Halotia branconii CENA392: one gene and its partner. The protein of the gene in region 1 interacts with the protein of each later gene in a pairwise test. Links are inferred from orthologs where the notes say so. Each region holds a gene or a part of one and is shown on either strand. Other genes may lie near its edges.

Region 1 (6,841 bases):
ATTCAGATAAAGAACGTGGTTATGAATTAAAACTGTTAGTTCCCAGTAAGACTGAGGGAGAAAGAATTATTCGAGCCGTGCTAGATATCCAAAATCATTCTCTTGACCGTGATTATCTGCAATTTATAGACAATGACCGCGTTTATTCAAATAACCCAGGAACACATCGAGTTTATGGGCGTACAGTTAAAAAGTTCGTGCGTAGACGCACATCTGACGTAAAGTTTCGTTATGCTCAGTTGTTTATTTGGGGAAAACAGAATCCTGTGAATTTAGTAGCTGTTAGTGGATCTCGGCTACGAAGTGTAATTGAACGCGTTTAATTGAATAAAACTAAAAATTTTACGGACAACCTTATGTTATCCGGTTGAGAAAATTACTGCTAAACCCTTGCTAGAAATGATTTACGCAAAACATTTTTTACACAAACCTCAGTAACTATGGGAAGACGCAAAAGCGCCAAACAGATTGAAAAAGAGTTGCAATATGCTCGTGCAAGGGAAGCTTATAACCCACCCGTTAGAGAAGATGGTGCAAGTACTCGCAAAAATCCTTTAATTGCAGTAGCTTACAAACCTATACAGATTGCAGCTGGAGAAACTGCTAAAAAGTACAAAGTACAGGCATCCCAAAAAAGTGTCGTGTTTTTTGGACAGACAGCTTTAAACTTGGTTGATGCCGGTTCAGAAGATCCTTTACCTCGCGGCGCTAAGCCTGCGAAAGTTCACGCTACTGTATCAGACGATTCACCTAATATCATTCGGGCTTTAGGTAGTAATCGCCCATACAAGAGATATGCGCCAGGGAATCGTGGCAGTAACACCCAATATTCTTACACTGCACCACTTTCAATTCAATCAGCAGCAGCTTTAGATAATGAAGTGAAAACTGTTTTCAACGCTGTTAAAGGCAAATTAGGGGGTGCTTATGGGCGTGTTTGGTTTACGCCTGAATATTTTGTATTAACTGGCAGTGGTGAATAATTTTTTAGAAACTCCTGCAATTTGGTATCCGGGACAGTCGCAATTGGAGTATGAGGAGGAATTAAATCTCATGCTCCAGCGGGCAAATATGACAGCAGCGTTTCTGCGCGGCAATATTCACCCAGATACCTTTCTCGACTTCCTGGACGAACAAGAGTATGACGTTTTTGAACTAGCTGAAGATTGGGAATTAGTCAAAATATGACACTTCAGCTTGACCTAACAGCAATGGGAGCTTGGGAATTAACTTACTACCAAAAGTTAGTAGGTAATCCCGACAACCGCAGAGCCAGAGCGCCGCTAATTGACCCAGTAGAGCTTCCTTATTTGACTGATAGTCACGTTTTTTTAGTCGGGGCTTCCTGGCTTAATGCCAAACCTACTTGGATTAGAGCAGGATATTTCTATCAACAAATTAGCGGCATTCATGTTGACGACACTGTAGTTTTTGAGGGATTGGGACAGGTTCCAACCACTGAAGTAGATGGTACACGCCGACTAATTAAGCTTAATGCGATTGAGTTGGTTCAGTTTCCCAAGCTGACCGAATCTTATCGTTTGAGGTTTGAGGCTTTACCTTGGATTTACCAAGTCACTCTGGCTGTCTGGGAATACAGAGGAATAGAAACTGATACCACGGAAGATTTAATCAACGCGGTTCGCTCCAAATTAGAAACAATTGAGTTCAAAATTGATAATTTATGACTACTGCATTAAGTTACAGCGCATTAGCCGAAAAGTTACCCGCTGGTTCAATTGAATTTGTTGGAAATAATCAAGTCAAGCTTAATTTCAGCACAACTACAGAAAGCGGTAGCAATCTGACTCTTAATGCTTCTTGTGTTAAGGGAATTGTTAAACTTTTGCAAGGATTAGCTGCATTAACCGACCAAGTGAATGAAGCAAGAGTTAATGCTGAATTACCACCTATTCAATTTGCCAGTCAACAGCTTACGGGTACACCGGAGATGCCAGAGTATGAGTTTACTGTCCGGGTGAAGGTTGACACAGCACAGTTTATTGAAAATTTGGATGATCCAACTGATTAACACAAGTGACTACTACAAAATCAGTAATAGCTGTTAGTAACTCAACTAACAGTAACAGCCCAGGAATCACAATTACTTTAGAATCTACTGGTATATTTTTAGGAATCCTTGTTAGCTTTTCCATTTTAGGTGGGTTAGGCATCAAAATTGTTAGCAGTATCAATAGAATTTCAACTTCAATTATTCAAATTGAAGAAGATTTGAAAGAGTATGCTAGCAATGCCGAGAAGATTAGAGAGTTAGACAAAAGATTTGATTTACACGTTCAAGAGTATATCAACAGAAAAGATGTAATTCAAATGCTGTTGGGTCAAATGAATGAAAAAATTGACCACAAGTTTAAACGAGTTTTATTCTACACCCGCGATATTCAACGCTTTTTACAGCGCGACACTAACTTCCAAATTCGGGAATACGAAGAGAATACAGAACAGGAGTAATTACAAGTGAATCAAAAAACTTTAGATCGATTCAGCACAGTTTTAGGTTTGGTTGCAGGAGTCTCTAGTGTCCTGGGCGGTAGTGGGATGATTGGCAGTAACACTGCGACGATAATCACAGGAATATCTACAGCTATTCTGGGCTATCTGGTGCAACGCCCGGCTAGTGACAAGCCGGCTGACTAACCGGACGGAGATTACTTTAGTTCAAGAATCAAGATCAACAATCCAAAATAAAAAGAAAAGCTTAAACACAGCATCCCAAATAGTTTAAGTCTTCCCCAAGGATAACCATATAAATCATCGTAATAGGCTATAAACGTTGAGGGTAAAGTTCCCCAGTATTTGATAAATTCGTCTAATTCTCTAATTAATTTTTCAAGGTTGAACATGATTAGTAAGTTTACGTTAGAAAATTACTTTCAGATACACGAAGGAAAAGCAATTGATTTTAGACTTAGAGTCCAAAAAGACCAAAACAATCAGTATAGCTTTTACATTCACCCCCAAGATATTAACGGGGAAACTTGGGATTTTAAGGTTATTGGTAATTTCCTAGAATGCACTACATCCACAAGTGAAACTTTAAACAGTCTATTAGTAGACGGTGAGACACTTGACAATCTTGATAAAAACGTATTGTTTTTGATGATTAAGCATCTCAACACTAAAATCAGCGAACTAGAAACCGTCAGCACTTCGCAACGCGATCAGCTATTTCGCCGGGTACAAGAATTAGAACAATTCCAGCGTGAGTACGAAACTGCACAGGAGTATGAAAGCGATCGCAGTTAGGTCTACTGGGGATTCACTCTAGTAAGTTACTTTGACCAGCTTGCTAAACGATCGCGATATTCTTCAATTAACTTAAGTGCTTCCTCTCCACTCTGAGAAATTGTATAATATCGCCTCCGTGGTGTTTTTTCAGTTTTGCTACTTATGGAAGTAATAAAATTTTGAGTTTCCATCCGTCCTAAGGTTGTGTAAAGCGAACCACAGGTCAAAAGTTTAATTTTATATTTTGAACGTACTTGATTGATTACGTTTAATATCTCTAAGCCATAAAATCCGTTATGGCTTCTAAGTAGAGTCAGTAAATCCTGCTCTAGACTTGAAAGTAAAAATTGATGTTTCGCCAATTAATTAGTCGTTATTCCCTTTTTGTCACACTGACTCTAATAATTTCTCAAAATAAGCAGCATTTGAGTAGCGCGATCGCCCACTGTGATCGCCAAAAATCAGTTTAAAACTAGTGGTTTTGAGCAGTGAATGAGTAGCACACTGAAGCATGAGGACTCAAACTATTGCCAGACAAGGGTTAATTATGGTTTTGCCAGAACCAGAGACACCCATGACCAGAATAATCACTTATTTTTCCTTGGTGTAATCAAATTTTTAACTTTGCCAAACCTAAATAACGGATGCCTTCAGGAGAAATATCAAAACGGCAAGGTAACACTTCTAAACCTAAAGCGATCGCCTCCCGCAGTAACTTACCATAAGTAGGGTCTGTACTATCACCAGGGGCAAACTCAGTACAATCACCCCGATTGATAAAATAACACATAACTGCACGAGTCAAAGGTAACAGTGCCGTTAGTTCCCGTAAGTGCTTTTGTCCTCTTGTCGTCACTGTGTCAGGAAATAAAGCTAACCTTCCCTGTGCCAAAGTTGTATTTTTTACTTCTAAATATATGGGGCGATCTTCTTCACTTCCCAGCAATACAAAATCTACACGACTTTTTTTATCTAGTCCATAAACCACTTCACCCTTGATTTGGCTGTAGTTACCCAGTTCTGGAAAAAGATATTTTGCCAAAGCTAGTTTCACTACTCGATTTGGTAAAGCAGTATTAACACCAACCCAGGTCGGCTCGTTGTCATGTACCTGAATTAGTTCTAAGGTATAAAGCAGTTTACGCTTGGGGTTATCACTTTTAGAAACTTGTACTAAGCTACCAGGAGTCGATACTCCAACCATTGGGCCTGTATTTGGACAGTGTGCTACTACAACTTCCCCATCAGCAAGTTGAACATCAGCAAAAAAGCGTTTGTAACGTTTGAGTAAAATACCTGAATATAAAATTGGATAGCAATACAGCCAATCAATCATTAACAATACTCCGGACACGGTTGTAGCGATCGCACGCAAAAGCCATTCTTTAATTTTGATAGGAGTTAAGTTAAGCGATCTAAAATTGTTGTAATCAATTTCGTAGTCAGGACTTTAGTCCTCACCCTACGGGTAACTATATCTTTGCTTAACTTACATTCATTTTTTGTAATTTTACATGCACCAATACAAAATTATACTTAAACAATAAAATTCTTTTCTTGAGAATAGAAGTTTTTGACCAGTATGTTAAATATATAACAAAATTTAAATTTTAATACTTTAAGATGCTGTTGATATCAATCATGTATAAAGATCAAATAAATGCTACAGTAAAAATTCTTAACAAAACTTAGATGTAATGCTACAATCTACCAGGAATAATTTCCAGCATTAATTAAAACAACAAAAACCCACTGTTCCAATAATTAGAGGTTGAAGCCTAAACAAATATGTAATTTAAGCCTGTGAGAATCAATTAATGTTTTCATTTTAATGTGATTGATTTAGCATTTTAAATGAATGTTTATCAGTATTTATCTCATTCTGATGCCATTGATCATCACAACCGAAATATTAAGTATAACCTGACATTCTTAGGCTGACTTCATAAAATTCACAATATAGCTTATGCATATTCTGATTTACTCTTACAACTATCATCCAGAGCCGATTGGAATAGCACCCTTGATGACCGAATTGGCTGAAGGACTAGTAGAACGAGGTCACCAAGTGCGAGTGATTACAGGAATGCCTAACTATCCTCAGCGTGAAATTTATGATGGATATAAAGGCAAGTGGTACGTTACAGAACAAAACAACGGTGTGACCATTCAGCGTAGTTACTTACGGATTAAGTCTAAACCCAACCTTATAGATCGGCTGCTATTAGAGTTGAGTTTTATCTTTACTAGCTTACCACAAGCCTTAAATGGTAAGCGACCAGATGTAATTCTTTTAACAGTGCCACCACTACTAGTTTCACTACCAGCAACTCTATTGGGGTGGATGTACAAGTGTCCTGTAGTTTTGAATGTCCAAGATATTCTTCCAGAAGCAGCTGTGCGCGTCGGTCTCATGAAAAATAAATGGATGATTAAGGCATGTGAGGTGTTGGAGAAATTTGCATACCGAAACGCATCTAAAATTAGTGTGATTGCTGATGGATTTTATGACAATTTAGTAAATAAGGATGTACCTGTTAAGAAAATCGTTTGTATTCCCAATTGGGTAAATGTAAATTTTATTCGTCCTTTGGCTAAGGCGAATAATCTTTGGAAAATCGCCCATCAGTTAGATAGAAAATTTGTAGTAATGTACTCTGGTAACATTGCATTAACGCAAGGTTTAGAGACAGTAGTAGCCGCAGCAGCTAACTTGCGTCATATTAAAGAAGTTGTTTTTGTAATTGTTGGCGAATCGAAGGCTTTGGCTAGACTGCAAGAATATTGTTTGTCTTGCGGAGCAGATAATATTTTGTTATTACCGTTGCAGCCACGAGAACAACTACCACAAATGTTGAGCGCTGCTGATGTGGGGTTGATTGTGCAAAAGCGTAATGTGATTTCCTTTAATATGCCTTCTAAAATACCACTATTGCTAGCAAGTGGTCGTCCAATAATAGGTTCAGTACCTGCTACTGGTACAGCAGCAAGAGCTATTCAAGAAAGTGGTGGTGGCATAATTGTAGAGCCAGAATCATCAGATGCATTAGCGGCAGCAGTATTGGATTTATATCGTAATTCGGTACTAGCAACACAACTAGGTAACAAAGGAAGACAGTTTGCTGTAGAGTGCTATTCCTTTAAACAGTCAATTGAACAGTATGAGGAACTATTTTTAGATGTAGTTACTAAACGAACATTAACTATGGGCGGTACAACAACACTAAAATCGAAAAAATCAGTTGTTGATATTTGAAAGTTTGTAGGGCGACAAGTTACTTGTCACAGCATTAATCTTAACCAAAAATAATTATTGTCCAATTTAAGAGGGTGTTAGACACAACTGCCATTTTGATGATGTTATCGCCTATATTCGTCGCCACAATCGCCGATTATCTCATATAAATCTCGTGACTGGCGAGATACTGCATCTATGCGATCGCTATCTTCAGCATCTAAACTAAAACTAAATACTTGGGCGTTATCTGCGATATGTTCAGATACACCAAGCCTCGCACCAACTATCACACCACCCACAGCTGGTTGATCTAAAATGTAACGTACTGCAACATTGGCAATGCTGACTTTATGC
Region 2 (7,017 bases), 2.5 Mb from region 1 along the record:
GCGATACCAACTGTAAAGCGATTGGATTGAAAATTTCATGTTTTTAACCTCCAGCTATTTTTAATCTTGACAGATTAAGTTATAAATTCCCGGTGGGAATAACCGCCCTTGTTAGTCTGGAAGATACTACTCGTCATCAATTAATTAGATATCCGTTTCTCAACTATTAACATCAAACCTTTCAATTTTCCATCTTCTGTAAAACTTTGGCTTGTACGGCATTTATTATCTTGATTGACAAGATTAATCATTTCCGTTGCCAATAAATTACCCGTAGCTTTATTCCAGACATTAAAAATGATAATGTTATCTGCATGTTCCCGTGCAATAGTGGTAAAACCTCCCCATGCAGGAACATCTAATGCTTCTATTTCTATTTCATCATTACTAATTACCTTCCCAACAAAATCGTTAGTGACAATTCGACCATCGGCGTAATAGTAAGTATTTGTTTGTAGCCATTGATTATCAACTATCTTTTGGGTGATTTCTGCTTCAAAACGTTCTGTCTCTTGAGCATTAGCATCCATTCTGATCCAGTAACCTGACCAAGTGCCAACATGTTTAGGAAAAACCTGAAAATCACTCAATTGTTTTGGCATATTACTAATACAAACAAAATTTGTCTATCTACTTTTTCTTGATGATGGATTGATTATTGACAAGATGGTAATTTATCACGTCTTTTTGATCTATCAAACAATCTTAACCAAAACGTATTTTATCAACTCTTACAACAATCCCCGATAACGAATAAAAACTAAAATAACTGCCCACGAACCCAATGCAACTTTAATAGCAACTAAAATATTTAGTAAGGGAATAACTCCGCCACTAACTAGTGCGCCCATCTCTCCGTGGGGTAACTCTACTCCGACTAAAGTTATGACCGCCAATACAATGAAAATCAGTACCGAAACTTTCTCCCACATAGCGGCGTGCCAGCGTTGGTAAATTGCTTGCATCCATTCTGGAGATGAGGTAATTGCCACAAGACCAATCGCCGTTCCACCAGCTACCCCAGCCGCAAAACCACCGCCAGGACTCAGATGTCCCCGAATTGCTAGTTCGATACTGACTAAAGCGGTAATGGTCGCACCCAAACGCGCCAGTATAATGGATGGTTGATCGGTGAAACGATAAACTGTGCTTAATGGTTTTTCATTCGCTAGGAGAAAGTATGCACCCATGATGGCGATCGTAAATACCACCACCTCAAAGATAGTGTCATACAGCCGATTCCTGAAAATGATTCCCGAAACTCCATTAGGTATGCCACTATCTTGGACAACCGTTTCAACGATAGAAATATCCTGTAAGTCTGGTGCAGGATTGGGCATAATCAAGAATTTGACAAACAAAGCTATCCCCGCAACAATGTAAATCCATTTCATAGATGCTCCGTTCATAATTTACTAAATACCAGCACCATCTAGAAACTGCTGAATTGCTTTATCTCGGAGATTACACACAGGAGACTCTTGTACTAGTTGACCGTTTTGGGCAGCTAAGTTATCTGATAAGACAGGAGTTTTTGCAGGAGAATGAAGTCCTTGGAGATGTTGGATTTGTTGTTCTAGCGACTCAATGCGGTCAACTAAAGCGCGAATGACTTCAGCTTCTGAATCTGGCAAGTTGCTGTGTTCTAGAGGAGCAATCCGCACTCCAGAGCGGTAGACAATACGACCGGGTACACCGACTACAGTACAGTCAGAAGGTACGTCCCTCAGAACAACTGACCCAGCGCCAATACGGACATTGTTGCCAATTTGGATATTGCCTAGTACTTTCGCTCCAGCTCCTACAACAACATTTTCACCCACAGTAGGGTGGCGCTTACCGCATTGCTTCCCTGTGCCTCCCAAAGTGACACCTTGATAAATTAGAGCATAATCGCCTACGATCGCAGTTTCACCAACGACCACACCCATACCGTGGTCAATAAACACACCCTGTCCAATTGTTGCGCCTGGGTGAATTTCAATTCCGGTCAAAAACCGAGCGATGTGAGAAGTCAGGCGGGGGATAAAGGGAATACCAACATGATGCAGCCAGTGAGCCAGTCGATGAAATAGCAGGGCTTGCAAACCGGGGTAACAGAACAAGACCTCCAACCAGTTACGGGCAGCTGGGTCACGCTCAAATATGATACGAAAGTCAGCACGTAGTGTAGATAGCACGAGATAATACCCTCGGAAAGCAAAACTAGCTTACCCTCCCATATTATCGTTTCAAGGGTAATCTTTATCAATTGGGCATGGGTAAAGAAGCAGAGGGGCAGGGTGCAGGGTGCAGAGGGGAATGAAGAATGTCTTGAATTTGTTCATAATCTTTGCTCCCTGATCTTTTTCCTCTTTTCTTGCTTCTTCCCTAGCCTCTAGCCCCTAGCCCCTAGTCCCTCTGCTTACTGCTTGACGGTTATAGTATAGTTACGTTTGACACCAGCGTTAAAAGTACCAACCCAAATTCGATAGGTTCCTTTTTTCCAGTCGAGGTCATCAATGCTGGCATCTTTACTTTTACCAGTGTCATCACCACAGCGAATAATGTTATCGTTTGGCCCTTGAATAAGTAAAGTAGTATCAAAGCCGCGACTGTTGACTAATATTTTGAGGTGAGAAAAGTCTTTTTCTAAAATCATAATGTGATCGGGTTTAGGATCGGCGAAGCCAATACAGGCTTTGCGATCGCGATCGCGGTTACTTAAAGCAGACAATGAAAAAGAACCGCCTGTATAGCCTGTAACTTTTCCCTTAATTTGCTCAAAGTCTGGTGCAAGACTAAAAGTACTAAAGTTTGGTGTTTCTGCTATTACAGGTGTAGTAGTTATAGCGGTCAGTACAGCTAATAACCAACCGCCTCGAAAATTAAGTCGGGGGCGACAATATTTCATATTAAGTTTCCAACAGGCTTTTATATTTGTAATGATATATACATATTTTATTTGAAAAATTCCAGAGATACCCCTGCTTTATGTGGCACATTTTCATGTGCCACAACTAGACTATGCTCAATGATTAACTAAGGTTGATAGGATGAGAAAAAGGTAAATATTTTCCCATTCTGAAAAATTATTTTGTCAGATGACTACTTTTCAAGTTGCTTCTCCTTTAATTGCGATCGCTCAAAAAACCCGTCAAGCTGCAACTAAGCTGGCCATTTCTTCTACTGACACTAAAAATCAAGCGATTGAAGCGATCGCTCAAGCTTTAGAATTGGCAAAAGATGAAATACTGCAAGCAAATCTTGCTGATTGTCAAGCTGCTGCGGAAGTAATTCCCCAGCCACTTTATAAACGTTTGCAATTAGATGAACATAAGTTAAGAGATGCGATCGCAGGAGTGCGAGATGTCGGCAAGTTAGCTGATCCAGTAGGTAAAATCCAAATTCACCGCGAACTCGATACAGGCTTAATTTTGAAGCGGATTACTTGTGCTTTGGGTGTTTTAGGAATTATTTTTGAAGCACGTCCAGAAGCAGCAATTCAAATTGTTTCTTTGGCGATTAAATCGGGTAATGGCGTAATTTTAAAATGTGGTAAAGAAGCTGTTCGTTCTTGTGAAGCAATAGTTAAAGCAATTAAACAAGGATTATCTCAAACAGCTGTTAATCCGGATGCTGTACAGTTACTAACCACTAGAGAAGAAACTAGAGAACTTTTAAATTTAGATAAATATGTAGACTTAATTATTCCGAGAGGTTCTAATTCTTTTGTCAGATTTGTCCAAGAAAATACGCGGATTCCAGTATTAGGCCATGCTGATGGGATCTGTCATTTCTATATAGATAAAATGGCTGATATGGATAAAGCTGTAGACATTACAGTCGATGCGAAAGCACAATATCCTGCTGTTTGTAATGCGATTGAAACTTTGTTAGTTCATCAATCGACTGCTGCTAAATTCTTACCAAAAGTAGCCCAGGCTTTGCAAGAATGCCATGTAGAATTAAGAGGTGATACACGCACCTTGGCTATTTTACCTAACATTGTGGCTGCTACAGCAATAGACTGGGAGACAGAATACAGCGATTATATTTTGTCGATTAAAATCGTGGATTCTCTAGAAGATGCGATCGCTCATATTAATGATTATGGTTCTCGTCATACTGATGCGATCGTTACAGAAGATGCTACGGCTGTGGAAACTTTCTTTGGAACTGTCAACTCAGCGAATGTATTTCATAATTGTTCGACTCGCTTCGCTGATGGTTTCCGCTACGGTTTTGGTGCAGAAGTAGGGATTAGTACTCAACAAATGCCTCCTCGTGGCCCTGTGGGTTTAGAAGGATTGGTGACATACAAGTATCAAATGACAGGTAATGGTCATATTGTAGCAAGTTATACTGGAGCTAATGCTAAGGCATTTACTCATCAAGATTTTGTATAAACAATCTTAAGTTTTGAGCTAAAAAACTGGGAGTCAGAAGTTTTCTCAACTCCTGATTCCTAACTCAATCTGATGGGCATAAATTACAACAGCTACTAAGCTACCTCACGAGTGCTATAAAAATCGTTGGGATCTAAGTCAACAGGAAATAAAAAAATTTCCTTATCGAAGGATAATGCTTTATAGGAAAGCTGGACTGCTTTCTCCAAGGTACAAAACTTGATTGGAACCCATTGGCTATTCCAGAAAAAGTAGACGGTGACACGAACTGGTGTATTTTCTCCCAATGGAATTGGAAGTTGCCAAGGTGAAAACACAATATATAAAACTCATTTTTTATGTACTCATATCTAACTTTGGCAGTAGCAGCAAAAAAGAACAACTGTCATAAGTAAGAAATAGATTATATTGCAGCTTCAAACTAATGCTTTGAGTAAAGCTTGAAGCTTAAGTTGTACCTCTGCAAACTCTTTTTCGGGATCGGAACCAGCGACTATCCCAGCACCAGCATATAACCTAGCGCGATCGCCATCGATCAATGCTGAACGAATGCCAACTATAAATTCACAGTTTCCCTGAGAATCTATCCAACCTAGAGGCGCAGCATATAAACCTCTCTCAAAGCTTTCATAACGACGAATTTCGGCACAGGCGACATCTCTGGCTGCACCGGCAACGGCTGGTGTCGGATGCAGTTGGGAGACAATCTTTAATGGGTGGACGTTAGTAGGAACTACGGCACTAATTGGTGTCCATAAATGCTGAATGTTAGATAATTGTCGCAAGCGTGGTGCTAGTATTCGAGGTAACAAACCTAACTGTGATAAGCGTTGTGTAATAAAATCAATCACTAGCAAATGTTCATGTCTTTCTTTTTCACTATTAAGTAAATGATTCGCATTAGCTGCATCTTCGGCTGGGGTTTTACCTCTAGGTGCAGAACCGGCCAAAGCATCAGTAATTAACTGTTGGTTATGAATACTAATTAATCTTTCTGGACTGGCTCCAATAAAGTTTTGTCCTTTACCATTGCTGGTAGAAAAAATATAACAGTTAGGATGTATTTGTCGGAGATTATCTAAAGATTTATATAAGTTAAAATGATTTTTTGATTTGACATCTAATGCATCAGCCAGCACAATCTTACTTAAACGACTAGAATTAATTTTTTCTAGGGCAGATACAACAGAGCGTTTAAATTGTGCAGAATTAGTAACAGGTTTTTTACGATATTTTACAGGAAAATAATCAAGCTTTGAAGAATGATACTCTAAAGAGTCTATAAGTTTCAGCTTATTCTGCAAATTTTGGATAATCTTCTGCACATCTACCCTGGCGTTGACAATTATATTATTTACTAATGTGCAGTGCTGATTCTTAACAGCTATTTGCCAACGAGGTAGGAAAATAGTAGCAGATGGAAATGGATAATTGACTTGAGAATTTTGATCAAAAAAGCTGAAATAACAAAAAAAATGAGAACCTGCAAAGGGTTGATTAATATTACCAAAATTAACTATATTTTTTAGACAAGATTTGATAAAATCTTCAGCTTGCATAAAACGCTCTTGTCCATCAACTTGCAATTTTGCTACAGCATCAATGGCTGCGATCGCTTCTTCTTTACCTTTATTCTCAAAGTAAAAATTTATTTCATTTGCTTGCGTAAGTTGATCTAATACAACTAAAGGATCTACCCAGTCAATATCTAGCGAAATACTGACAATTTGCTTGCAATCATTTTTGAGACAACTTTTTTGAACGGATAACAGAAATTGATATAAATCTTTGTGTTTAACAAAGAAGTTGTTACGACATGGTGAAACTGTCATGGATTTAGCAATAGTAAACTTTTTTTAAGTTATCTTCCTAAAGTGTAATTAAACGTGGTCGTATTTCTACAGGTAACATATTAAGTTGCCATTTCACCAGAGTATGGTCTGTCTTGTTTGTGGTGTTCTCAGACGCTGGCAAGCCATGCCCTACTTTGGGTTGCAATTAAAAAGTGATTGTTACTAAAGGGAGGTTAACCAGTCACAGCAAAAGTTATAAGATTTCGCACATAACTAACATCTTGTGTATCTGAAAATTGTAAAATTTCACGTAATAAGTAAATTGCTGGTAATTAATTAATCACAAGTAATGACTACAAAGCAGGTTTCACATCCTAAAACGAAGTTATGGATGGCGGCAATTAAACCGCCAATGTATAGCGTTGCGATTATGCCCATTTGGGTAGGAACAGCGGTTGCCTTTGCAGAAACCAAGATTTTTAATCTAGTAGTATTTTCCACTTTTGTAGCTGCGGCGATTTTAATTCTGGCCTGGGAAAATATTAGTAATGATGTCTTTGATTCGGAAACAGGAATCGATCAAAATAAACATCATTCTCTAGTAAATTTAACTGGTAACAAGCGACTAATATTCTGGTTAGGAAATTTAAGTTTAATTTCGGGTTTGTTAGGAATAATAGCGATCGCTACTTGGCAAAAAGACCCCACTGTCATCTGGATAATTCTACTATGTTGTGGTTTAGGCTACGTTTATCAAGGGCCGCCCTTTCGCTTAGGATACCAGGGTTTAGGCGAGATAATTTGCTTTTTTGCTTTTGGCCCTTTAGCAGTCACGG

What was found.
Region 2: the proteins of sfsA (region 1) and QI031_RS18065 interact in binary tests that used the Escherichia coli proteins (3 or more experiments, as listed by UniProt). The link is inferred for Halotia branconii CENA392 from one-to-one orthologs.

What each region holds. Positions count from the first base shown.
Region 1 is NZ_CP124543.1:6,555,871-6,562,711, reverse strand. Bases 2,723-5,441 are described here. They hold sfsA (DNA/RNA nuclease SfsA), read right to left. Parts: upstream 4,586-5,441; coding sequence 3,860-4,585; downstream 2,723-3,859. Other genes in these bases: QI031_RS28735 (glycosyltransferase family 4 protein), read left to right, coding at 5,216-5,441; QI031_RS28745 (hypothetical protein), read right to left, coding at 3,637-3,762; QI031_RS28750 (PadR family transcriptional regulator), read right to left, coding at 3,294-3,611; QI031_RS28755 (hypothetical protein), read left to right, coding at 2,863-3,267. In the rest of the region: QI031_RS28790 (hypothetical protein), read left to right, coding at 1-323; QI031_RS28785 (hypothetical protein), read left to right, coding at 441-983; QI031_RS28780 (hypothetical protein), read left to right, coding at 976-1,188; QI031_RS28775 (hypothetical protein), read left to right, coding at 1,185-1,688; QI031_RS28770 (hypothetical protein), read left to right, coding at 1,685-2,032; QI031_RS28765 (hypothetical protein), read left to right, coding at 2,038-2,472; QI031_RS28760 (hypothetical protein), read left to right, coding at 2,479-2,658; more of QI031_RS28735, read left to right, coding at 5,442-6,505; QI031_RS28730 (aldo/keto reductase), read right to left, coding at 6,610-6,841. UniProt on the Escherichia coli protein: Binds to DNA non-specifically. Could be a regulatory factor involved in maltose metabolism.
Region 2 is NZ_CP124543.1:4,103,331-4,110,347, reverse strand. What follows is about bases 2,341-5,235. They hold QI031_RS18065 (glutamate-5-semialdehyde dehydrogenase), read left to right. Parts: upstream 2,341-3,083; coding sequence 3,084-4,388; downstream 4,389-5,235. Other genes in these bases: QI031_RS18055 (isochorismate synthase), read right to left, coding at 4,805-5,235; QI031_RS18060 (hypothetical protein), read right to left, coding at 4,484-4,705; QI031_RS18070 (hypothetical protein), read right to left, coding at 2,405-2,893. Outside these bases: QI031_RS18090 (YkvA family protein), read right to left, coding at 1-39; QI031_RS18085 (DUF3598 family protein), read right to left, coding at 141-602; QI031_RS18080 (Na(+)/H(+) antiporter subunit B), read right to left, coding at 732-1,394; cysE (serine O-acetyltransferase), read right to left, coding at 1,416-2,180; more of QI031_RS18055, read right to left, coding at 5,236-6,220; menA (2-carboxy-1,4-naphthoquinone phytyltransferase), read left to right, coding at 6,531-7,017. UniProt on the Escherichia coli protein: Catalyzes the NADPH-dependent reduction of L-glutamate 5-phosphate into L-glutamate 5-semialdehyde and phosphate. The product spontaneously undergoes cyclization to form 1-pyrroline-5-carboxylate.